One region of the Dechloromonas sp. A34 genome, then DNA from elsewhere that is predicted to be linked to it. Evidence: riboswitches for the same ligand, from Rfam matches in the RefSeq annotation. Region 1 holds a riboswitch; each other region holds the start of a gene.
What was found. Region 1 has a riboswitch for cobalamin ahead of NQE15_RS04980 (TonB-dependent receptor domain-containing protein). Riboswitches for the same ligand answer to the same signal wherever they lie in the genome.
Positions count from the first base shown of each region.

Region 2: another riboswitch for cobalamin. It lies ahead of cbpA (modified peptide precursor CbpA); the one in region 1 lies ahead of NQE15_RS04980 (TonB-dependent receptor domain-containing protein).
Region 3: another riboswitch for cobalamin. It lies ahead of cobT (nicotinate-nucleotide--dimethylbenzimidazole phosphoribosyltransferase); the one in region 1 lies ahead of NQE15_RS04980 (TonB-dependent receptor domain-containing protein).
Region 4: another riboswitch for cobalamin. It lies ahead of NQE15_RS13615 (ribonucleoside-diphosphate reductase subunit alpha); the one in region 1 lies ahead of NQE15_RS04980 (TonB-dependent receptor domain-containing protein).

Region 1 is NZ_CP102486.1:993,061-995,255, forward strand. It holds gene NQE15_RS04970 (cell division protein ZapA) at 1-103, opposite strand, end outside; gene zapB (cell division protein ZapB) at 105-302, opposite strand; cobalamin riboswitch at 418-625, shown strand; gene NQE15_RS04980 (TonB-dependent receptor domain-containing protein) at 734-2,195, shown strand, end outside.
Region 2 is NZ_CP102486.1:529,462-531,656, forward strand. It holds gene ubiD (4-hydroxy-3-polyprenylbenzoate decarboxylase) at 1-805, shown strand, start outside; cobalamin riboswitch at 836-1,025, shown strand; gene cbpA (modified peptide precursor CbpA) at 1,110-1,265, shown strand; gene cbpB (peptide-modifying radical SAM enzyme CbpB) at 1,262-2,195, shown strand, end outside.
Region 3 is NZ_CP102486.1:136,113-138,307, reverse strand. It holds gene NQE15_RS00685 (adenosylcobinamide-GDP ribazoletransferase) at 1-266, opposite strand, end outside; gene cobT (nicotinate-nucleotide--dimethylbenzimidazole phosphoribosyltransferase) at 266-1,315, opposite strand; cobalamin riboswitch at 1,394-1,587, opposite strand; gene cobU (bifunctional adenosylcobinamide kinase/adenosylcobinamide-phosphate guanylyltransferase) at 1,605-2,174, shown strand.
Region 4 is NZ_CP102486.1:2,717,817-2,720,011, reverse strand. It holds gene NQE15_RS13615 (ribonucleoside-diphosphate reductase subunit alpha) at 1-1,339, opposite strand, end outside; cobalamin riboswitch at 1,511-1,709, opposite strand.

The DNA.
Region 1 (2,195 bases):
GATCGACCGCGGCGAGCAGGGCGTCGCGTTCTTCCGGCGTGCAGGCGACGCGGTATTCGCGGCCCATGATCTTGACATCGAGGAAATTCGGTTCGGTGCTCATCTCAGGCCTCCTCGGGCAGCTTGTCGACCAGGCCTTCGAGCCGCTCGCGGGCCGCGGTCATCGTCTGCCGCAGGTGAAGGCGTTCGGCTTCGGCCGCCGCCATCTGATTCTTCAGCACCTCGTTCTCGGCGCGCAACTGGTGCACCAGGGCAACTGCCTGTTCGATCTTCGCTTCAAGCGCTTCGAGTTCCGTATTCATGGGCCGCACTATAGTTGGGAAAATGCCGCATGGTCAAGGACTAAGCCTTTATTCTCAAAGTGGTTTATTGGAAGCGCTCAGGATTTTTCTGATGCGGCGCAACAACGATGCATGTAGAATTCGCGCCGTGTCAGGTGCTGTGCGAGGTTTCTCCAAGCGCAGTTAAACGGGAAAGCGGTGCGTCTCGCAAGAGACAAATCCGCTGCTGCCCCCGCAACGGTAAGCAAGTGCGGGCGCGTCAGAATGCCACTGGGTGACAACCTGGGAAGGCGACGCGCCAAGACTTGCGAGCCCGGATACCGGCCTGGAACACAAGCGGAAGTGCCACGGGGCTGTGGTGCCGGTCGTGTGACCTGTCTTTCCTCCCCCATTGCGCTTCCTTGTCCATGCTATTCCGGCATGCGGGGACGCCCGCCGGGAAAGGAAGATCCATGTATCCACGTTTCAAGCCGCTGGCCGCGCTGCTGCCACTCGTTTTCGCAACCCCGTCGCAAGCCGACACCCCGCTGCTGGTCGCCAGTCTCGACCCGGTGATGGTCACTGCCACCCGCCAGGAGATGCGCAGCTCGGAATTGCTCTCCGACGTCACCGTCGTCGAAAGCGAAGAACTGAAGCAGGCCGGCAATTCCACGCTGGGCGAAATCCTGTCGCGCCAGCCCGGCATCGAGTTCTACTCGCAGGGCAGCAATGGGGCGACCGGCAGCGTCTTCATGCGCGGCACGAGTAGCGGCCATACGCTGGTTCTGGTCGATGGCATGCGCGTCGGTTCGGCCTCGCTGGGGCAGATGTCCTCGTGGTCGCGCATTCCGGCCAGCCAGATCGAACGCATCGAAATCCTGCGCGGTCCGGCCTCCTCGTTGTACGGCAGCGATGCGATCGGCGGCGTGATCCAGATTTTCACGCGCACCGGCAAGGGTCCGTTCCAGGTCAATGCCGAAGCCGGCATCGGTTCCTACAACACTTCGACGCTCACTGCCGGTTTTTCGGGCAGTCAGGCCGACTGGCGTTATTCGCTGAATGCCTCGAGCTATCGGACCGACGGCTTCAACAGCATCAAGAATCCCGCAAACAGTGCCTACAACAAGGATCGCGACGGCTTCGAGAACCAGAGCCTGAGCGGCAGCCTGGGCTATACCCTGGCCAAGGGCCACGAGGTCGGCGCCAGCTTCTTCTACAGCGACGGCGAAAGCCAGTACGACAGCGGTACGACCAAGACAGCGGCCGCCAAGGACTACCGCAACCTGCTGGCGGTCAGCAATTTCTCCACCTATCTGAAGAATGCCTTCACCAGCAACTGGACCAGCACGCTGCGCGCCGGCCATAGCACCGACGATTCGAAGAACACCACCAACGGCGTGCAGAACTCCTTGTTCCGCACTGACCAGGAACAATACGCCTGGCAGAACGACATCCGGACCGCGGTCGGCAATTTTCTGCTCGGCATCGAGCGTCTGGACCAGTCGGTTACCGGCACCGGCAATTTTCGCGTCACCGAGCGCACCGTCGATTCGGCGCTGGTCGGCTGGAACGGCAGTTATCTGGCGCATCGCCTGCAGGCCAACCTGCGTTACGACAACAATTCGCAGTTCGGTGACAAGGCCACCGGTTCCGTAGCCTATGGCTACCGCCTGAATTCGAACTGGCGGGCCAATGTAGGCTACGGCACGGCTTTCAAGGCACCGTCGTTCAACGATCTGTATTTTCCGAAGTCTGGCAAGTTTATCGGCAACCCTGACCTGCTACCGGAGTCATCACGCAATCGCGAGGCCTCTGTGCATTACGAGTCCGGCTTGCATCACGTCTCCTTGACGTGGTTCTTGAATAGCGTCGAGAACCTGATCGTCTGGCCGAGTACCGGAGCTACGATCACGCCGGCGAATGTCAGCAATGCCC
Region 2 (2,195 bases), 460 kb from region 1:
CGACCCGGCGACCATTCTCGGCGCCGTGACGCCGGTGCCCGATTCGCTGTCGGAATACCAGTTCGCCGGCCTGCTGCGCGGCGGCAAGACCGAGCTGGTCAAATGCCTGGGTTCGGCGCTGCAAGTGCCGGCTTCGGCCGAAATCGTCCTCGAAGGCGTCATCCATCCCGGCGAGATGGCGCTCGAAGGCCCCTATGGCGACCATACCGGCTACTACAACGAGCAGGCCGAGTTCCCGGCGTTCACCATCGAGCGCATCACCATGCGCAAGAATCCGATCTACCACAGCACCTACACCGGCAAGCCGCCCGACGAGCCGGCCGTGTTGGGCGTCGCGCTCAATGAAGTGTTCGTGCCGCTCCTGCAGAAGCAGTATCCGGAAATCGTCGATTTCTACCTGCCGCCGGAAGGCTGTTCCTACCGGCTGGCTATCGTTAGCATCAAGAAGCAGTATCCCGGTCACGCCAAGCGCATCATGTTTGGCATCTGGTCCTTCCTGCGTCAGTTCATGTATACCAAGACGATCATCGTCGTGGACGACGACATCGACATCCGCGACTGGAAGGAAGTGGTCTGGGCGATGACGACGCGCATGGACGCCACACGCGACACGACGCTGGTCGACAACACGCCGATCGACTACCTCGACTTCGCTTCGCCGGTGGCTGGCCTCGGTTCCAAGATGGGGCTCGATGCCACCAACAAGTGGCCGGGCGAGACGACCCGTGAATGGGGGCGGCCGATCGTCATGGATGGCGACGTCAAGCAGCGGGTCGACACGATGTGGCAGGAACTAGGTCTTTAGGAAGCTTGACCGTTTCCGCGGCGTTTTGAGAGAATCCGCGCTCCTATCGGTATCGAGATACGGAACACGGTGCGAATCCGTGGCGGGCCCGCCGCTGTAACCGGGGACGAAGACTGCATGGTCGCCAGACCAGCCACTTGCGGGGCATACCGCGCAGGGAAGGCGCAGCGCTTCGGCTGATCCGGAAGCCAGAAGACGAATCGATGCCAATCTGGAGCCAAGGCAAGGGCTCCGGCTGACTGCATGCGAGAAGCGTGCGGTGAGCCGGAGCCCTTTTTGTTTTTGCATTCCCGAGGAGTGGAACATGACCCAAACCGTGACTTCAACCGTCAAAACCCCGCAAACGACTGAAAACCAGGCCGCCCCGGCCGTTCCGACCATCGCCGTGCGCAAGAGCTGCAACCCGGAAGGCATGGGCCTGTCGCACTATGTGCTGATGGACAAGAAGGCGGCCAAATGACCGCAGCGCTTCCCGCGGGAGCGCTGCGCGACCCGCATTTCCTGCCGGTGGATATCGGCCACGATATCTACGCCGCGGTAACCGATCCGGACACCGCCTTCTGGGCACTGGTCGACAAGAACAAGGTCGGCGAGGGGCTCGATCCGGCCACGCTCGCCGCCTATCGCGAAAAGGCCGAGGGTTTCCGGCAGGAACTGCATGCCCTGCGATTTGGCCTGAAGCCCTCCGGCGTCTATCTGAATCCGACCGAGCGCTGCAACCTCAACTGCACCTACTGCTACCTGCCCGATACCCAGCGCAGCGGCGGCAGCCACATGCCGGCCGTGACGCTGCTCGCCTCGCTGGGCAAGCTGCGCGACTACTTCCGTTCGGTGATGCCGGACGGCCGCAAGCCGCGCGCCATCTTCCACGGCGCCGAGCCGCTGATGAACCAGGCGGCGGTGTTCGAGGCGATCGATGCCTTCGGCGACGATTTCGTTTTTGGGCTGCAGACCAACGGCACGCTGCTCGACGATGCGGCGCTCGACTTCCTGACCTCGCGCAATGTCAGCATCGGCCTCTCGCTCGATGGCCCGGTCGCCGGGATCACTGACGCGACGCGCCGGACCTGGGGCGGCAAGAGTGTGCACGACAAGGTGTTGCGCACCATGGAAAAGCTGCGTGGCTACGGCTCGTGGAGCGTCATCACGACCTGCACGACCGAGAACCTGCCTTACCTGACGCGCATGGTCGAGTTGTTCCACGCCCATGAGGTGCCGACCTGCATGCTCAACACCGTGCGCTGCACCCTGCCCGGGGCGCGCGGCGTCAAGCCGGCCGACGGCGACATGGCCAAGGCCTTCTTCGCCGCCATGGACCGCACCCACGAGCTGTACCAGGAAACCGGCCGCAAGCTGATGGTGGCCAACTTCGCCAATATCCTGATCGGCA
Region 3 (2,195 bases), 860 kb from region 1:
GTATCCGACAAGCCATCCTCGTGGAAGGCGCCGGTCGCATAAAGAGTCGCCGCCATCGACAGCAGCACGGCGACCGGCTGCGACCAGAGCAGCGCGGCGCCGAGATAGACCACCACCCCGATGCCGCCGATCAGCAGGCCGACGGCCGGGAAATAGCGCGCCGAGCGGTTCAGCGCCTCGGCCGAATGCCCGACCCAGGCCGGCACCGGCAGCCGCGTGAAGAAGCGGACGGCACCGAAGAAATATTCGAGCTCGCGGCGCAACATCAGCTTTTTTCGGCGACTCCGGCCGATTCGAAGCTGGCCATTTCCTTGAGGAAATTGGCTGCCGCCTTGACCAGCGGATAAGCCAGCGCTGCGCCGGTGCCTTCGCCCAGCCGCAGGCCAAGGTCGAGCAATGGGTCGGCGCCGAGTGCCGCCAATTGCGCCGCGTGGCCGGGCTCGGCCGAGCGGTGGCAGAAGATGCAATACTCAGCCAGCGCCGGCACCAGCCGGGCGGCGGTCAAGGCCGCCGAGCCGACGATGAAGCCGTCGATCAGCAGGACCATCCGGGCTTCGGCCGCGGCCAGCATGGCCCCGGCCATCATCGCGATCTCGAAACCGCCGAATTCGGCGAGCACGGCCATTGGTTCATCCTTGCCACCGGCCGCGCGATAGCGGGCGAGGGCCTTTTCCAGCAATCCCTGCTTGCGGACCAAGCCGGCGTCGTCGAGCCCGGTGCCGCGCCCAATGCAGTCGGCAAGCGGCGTGCCGGTCAGGCAATGGGTGATCAGCGAAGCGGCGGCGGTGTTGCCGATGCCCATTTCGCCGAAGCCGACGACATTGACCCCCTTGGCGGCCAGCCAGCGGATGATTTCGGCGCCGCGACTCATGGCGACGGCGCACTGCTCGCTGCTCATTGCCGGCTGTTCGAGGTAATTGGCGGTACCCCGGGCGACCTTGGCGTCGATCAGCCCATCGCGCTTGCCGAAATCATGCGCCACGCCGGCGTCGATCACGGCCAGTTCCATGCCGTTCTGGCGGGCAAAGACATTGATCGCGGCGCCGCCGGCCAGGAAGTTCTCGACCATCTGCCAGGTCACATCCTGCGGAAAAGCAGAGACGCCGGCCTTGGCCGCGCCGTGATCGCCGGCGAAGACCAGCATCTGCGGCTGGCTCAACTGCGGGTCGAGACGCTGCTGGATCAGGCCCAGCCGTTTGGCAACCCCCTCCAGCTGCCCGAGGGCGCCGAGCGGCTTGGTTTTCTGGTCGATCTTGTGCTGCAGCGCAGCGGCCAACCCCTGGTCCGGGGCGACGATCTTGAATTTTGAATGCATCCGATTCTTCCTGTCCAAATAAACAAAAGGGCCTCGCAGCAGCGCCTTGCAACGCCACCGCGAAGCCCTGTCCACAGGCTCCAGCCCAAACGATTCGACAGGTCTTCTGGCTCTCGGATCAGCCGGTCTGTCGCACCTTCCCGCCGGGTCTGTTTCCCCTGAGCAGTGGCATGTCGCGACATCCGTCCCCGATTACAGCGGCGGGCCCGCCACGGATTTGCACCGTGTTCCGTTTTATCGAATCGGGGCGAATTATACCGGTTGCCGTCCACGCCGACATTCGCCCACAATGCCTGCCATGAAAGAACTGATCCTTGGCGGTGCGCGTTCGGGCAAGAGCCTGCTGGCCGAAAAACGGGCCGCGGAGTCCGGCCAGCAGGTCATTTACCTGGCCACCGCCGAAGCTCGCGACGGCGAGATGGCCCACCGCATCGCCCATCACCGCGCCCGCCGCCCGGCCGAATGGGGCTGCACCGAGGAAACGCTGCATCTAGCGGCCAGACTGCGCCAACTCGCGACACCGGAGACCTGCATCCTGGTCGATTGCCTGACCCTCTGGCTGTCCAACCTGTTATTTGCCGGCCAGGCGGCCCGCCAGGCCGAGGCCGGCGAAGCGATCGCCTGCCCGCTGTTCGACGGCGAGACGACGGCCCTGATCGAGTTGTTGCCGCAACTGCCCGGCCACATCATCCTGGTCTCCAATGAAGTCGGCTGGGGCATCGTACCCATGCATCCGGTATCGCGGCTGTTTGCCGACGAGCAGGGACGGCTCAACCAGCGCGTTGCCGCGGTGTGCGAGCAGGTGACGCTGGTTGCCGCCGGCCTGCCGCTGAGCCTCAAATCGCCTTGCAAAGACTGAGGCGGCAGCCCGTGTGCTAAC
Region 4 (2,195 bases), 1.7 Mb from region 1:
TCCGCAGGTCGAGGAATTCCTCGATGTCGAGGTGCCAGGTTTCGAGATAGGCGCACACGGCGCCCTTGCGCTTGCCGCCCTGGTTGACGGCGACCGCCGTGTCGTTGACCACTTTCAGGAAGGGAATGACGCCCTGGCTCTGGCCGTTGGTGCCCTTGATCCGGCTGCCCAGCGAGCGCACCGGCGTCCAGTCGTTGCCCAGGCCGCCGGCGTATTTCTGCAACAGGGCGTTTTCCTTGATAGCCTGGTAGATGCCTTCCAGATCGTCGGCCACGGTGGTCAGGTAGCACGACGACAGTTGCGAATGCAGCGTGCCACTGTTGAACAGGGTCGGCGTCGAGCACATGAAATCGAAGCTGGAAATCAGGTCGTAGAACTCGATGGCGCGGGCTTCGCGGTCGATTTCGTTCAAGGCCAGGCCCATCGCGACGCGCATGAAGAAGATTTGCGGCAGCTCGATGCGGCGCCCGGCTATGTGCAGAAAATAGCGGTCGTACAGCGTCTGCAGGCCGAGGTAGCCGAACTGCCGGTCGCGCTCCGGCTTCAGCGCGGCGGCCAGGCGCGGCAGGTCGAAGGTGGCGAGGCGCGGGTCGAGCAGTTCGGCGGCGATGCCCTGCGCGATGAATTTTGGCAAATATTCGCCGTTGACCGTAGCAATCTCGTCCAGCCCCAGCGGGCGGCCGAGCACCTCATGCCCCAGGCTGGCCAGCAACAGCCGGGCGGTGACCTGGTTGTAGGCCGGCTCGCGCTCGATCAGCGTGCGCGCGGCGAGGATCAGCGCCTGCTGCACGTCGGCCAGCGGCACGCCGTCGTAGAGATTCTTCAGCGCCTGATCGAGAATGGTCCGCGTCGAAACCACCTCGCCCAGCCCGGCACAGGCGGCCTCGCAGGTCTGCAGCAGCATCCCGGCATCGAGCGGCCGGCGCTCGCCATCCACCGTCACATGCAGCGCCGGCGCGCCCTGCGCCACCGCCAGCGTGGCGCGTTCCGCCGCCCGGCGCTCGCGGTAAAGCACGTAGGCCCGGGCCACGTCGTGCTCGCCGGAGCGCATCAGGGCCAGTTCGACCTGGTCCTGGATGTCCTCGATTTGCACCGTGCCGCCATCGGGCAGGCGACGGGTCAGCGAACGGACCACGGCATCGGTCAGCCGGGCAACGACTTCGCGAACCCGCGACGATACGGCGCTCTGGCTACCCTCGACGGCGAGGAAAGCCTTGGTCAGCGCAACGGCGATCTTGTCGGCGTGGAAGGGAACGACGGCGCCGTTGCGGCGGATGACCTGCAGGGCAGCCACGGCATACTCGCTGCTGGCGGAAAGGGCGTGAATATTCGATTGCAAGGCGATTCTCCGTATCGGGGGGCGGAGAATCGACGTTGCGCCAGGCCGGAATTCGACGCGACCAGCCGCGACGCCAGCGGGTAGCAACCCGTGGTCGAATCGGCCAGACGAACGAACGGCAAGAAAGACACGCAATAAACCTCTCGTCAGGGACACCCCGCCCCAAAACCATGAAAGAAAGTTCGTTGCGGCAGGTCTCCTGGCTCTCGGTTCAGCGCGCTTCACCTACCTTCCCGGACGCATCCAGTGGCATGTGTTGGCGAAGCGCTCGCCGATTACAGTTGCGGGGGCAGCCCCGGAATTCGAGTCAGACTCGGCACCGGATTCCCTTTTAATCCCTGGGTGGGGAACCATCAACGGCACCGAGTCTAGGCTTAACAGACGCGGGGTGTCAAGGAAGCGCATATACTATATACGGTGCTTCGGCGAATTTATACCACTACCTGTAGTGGTCGTGGCGCGCAACTCCATCAGCACCTCTCTGTTTTCCCGGTCGTTGCCACCGGTGGTTATGTGCCATCTGGATGGCACATAACTGCCTCGCCGTGGGTAGATTACCCGCGCAAAGCTCGCACCTCGCCAAGAAGCTTGGAATTCCCGACGCTTGCATGTGGCAAACAAAACCGCTGTCTTGAATCCCGGATAAGTCCAGCGCGATACTACAAGCGCTTTCTGTGGACATCGTGTCTGCACAGCCTTCATCGGCGACCCCGGTCGCCCTGAAGTCCAGCCTTGCTGGCGTCGCAGTCGTTACCTGCCTTTTGGATCCCCGACTTCGGTCGGGTCCGGCCATGTCTTTGGCCGAGTGTCCGGTTCAGCCGCCTGGCTGAACGCCGTATCCTGCCGCGCGACCTTC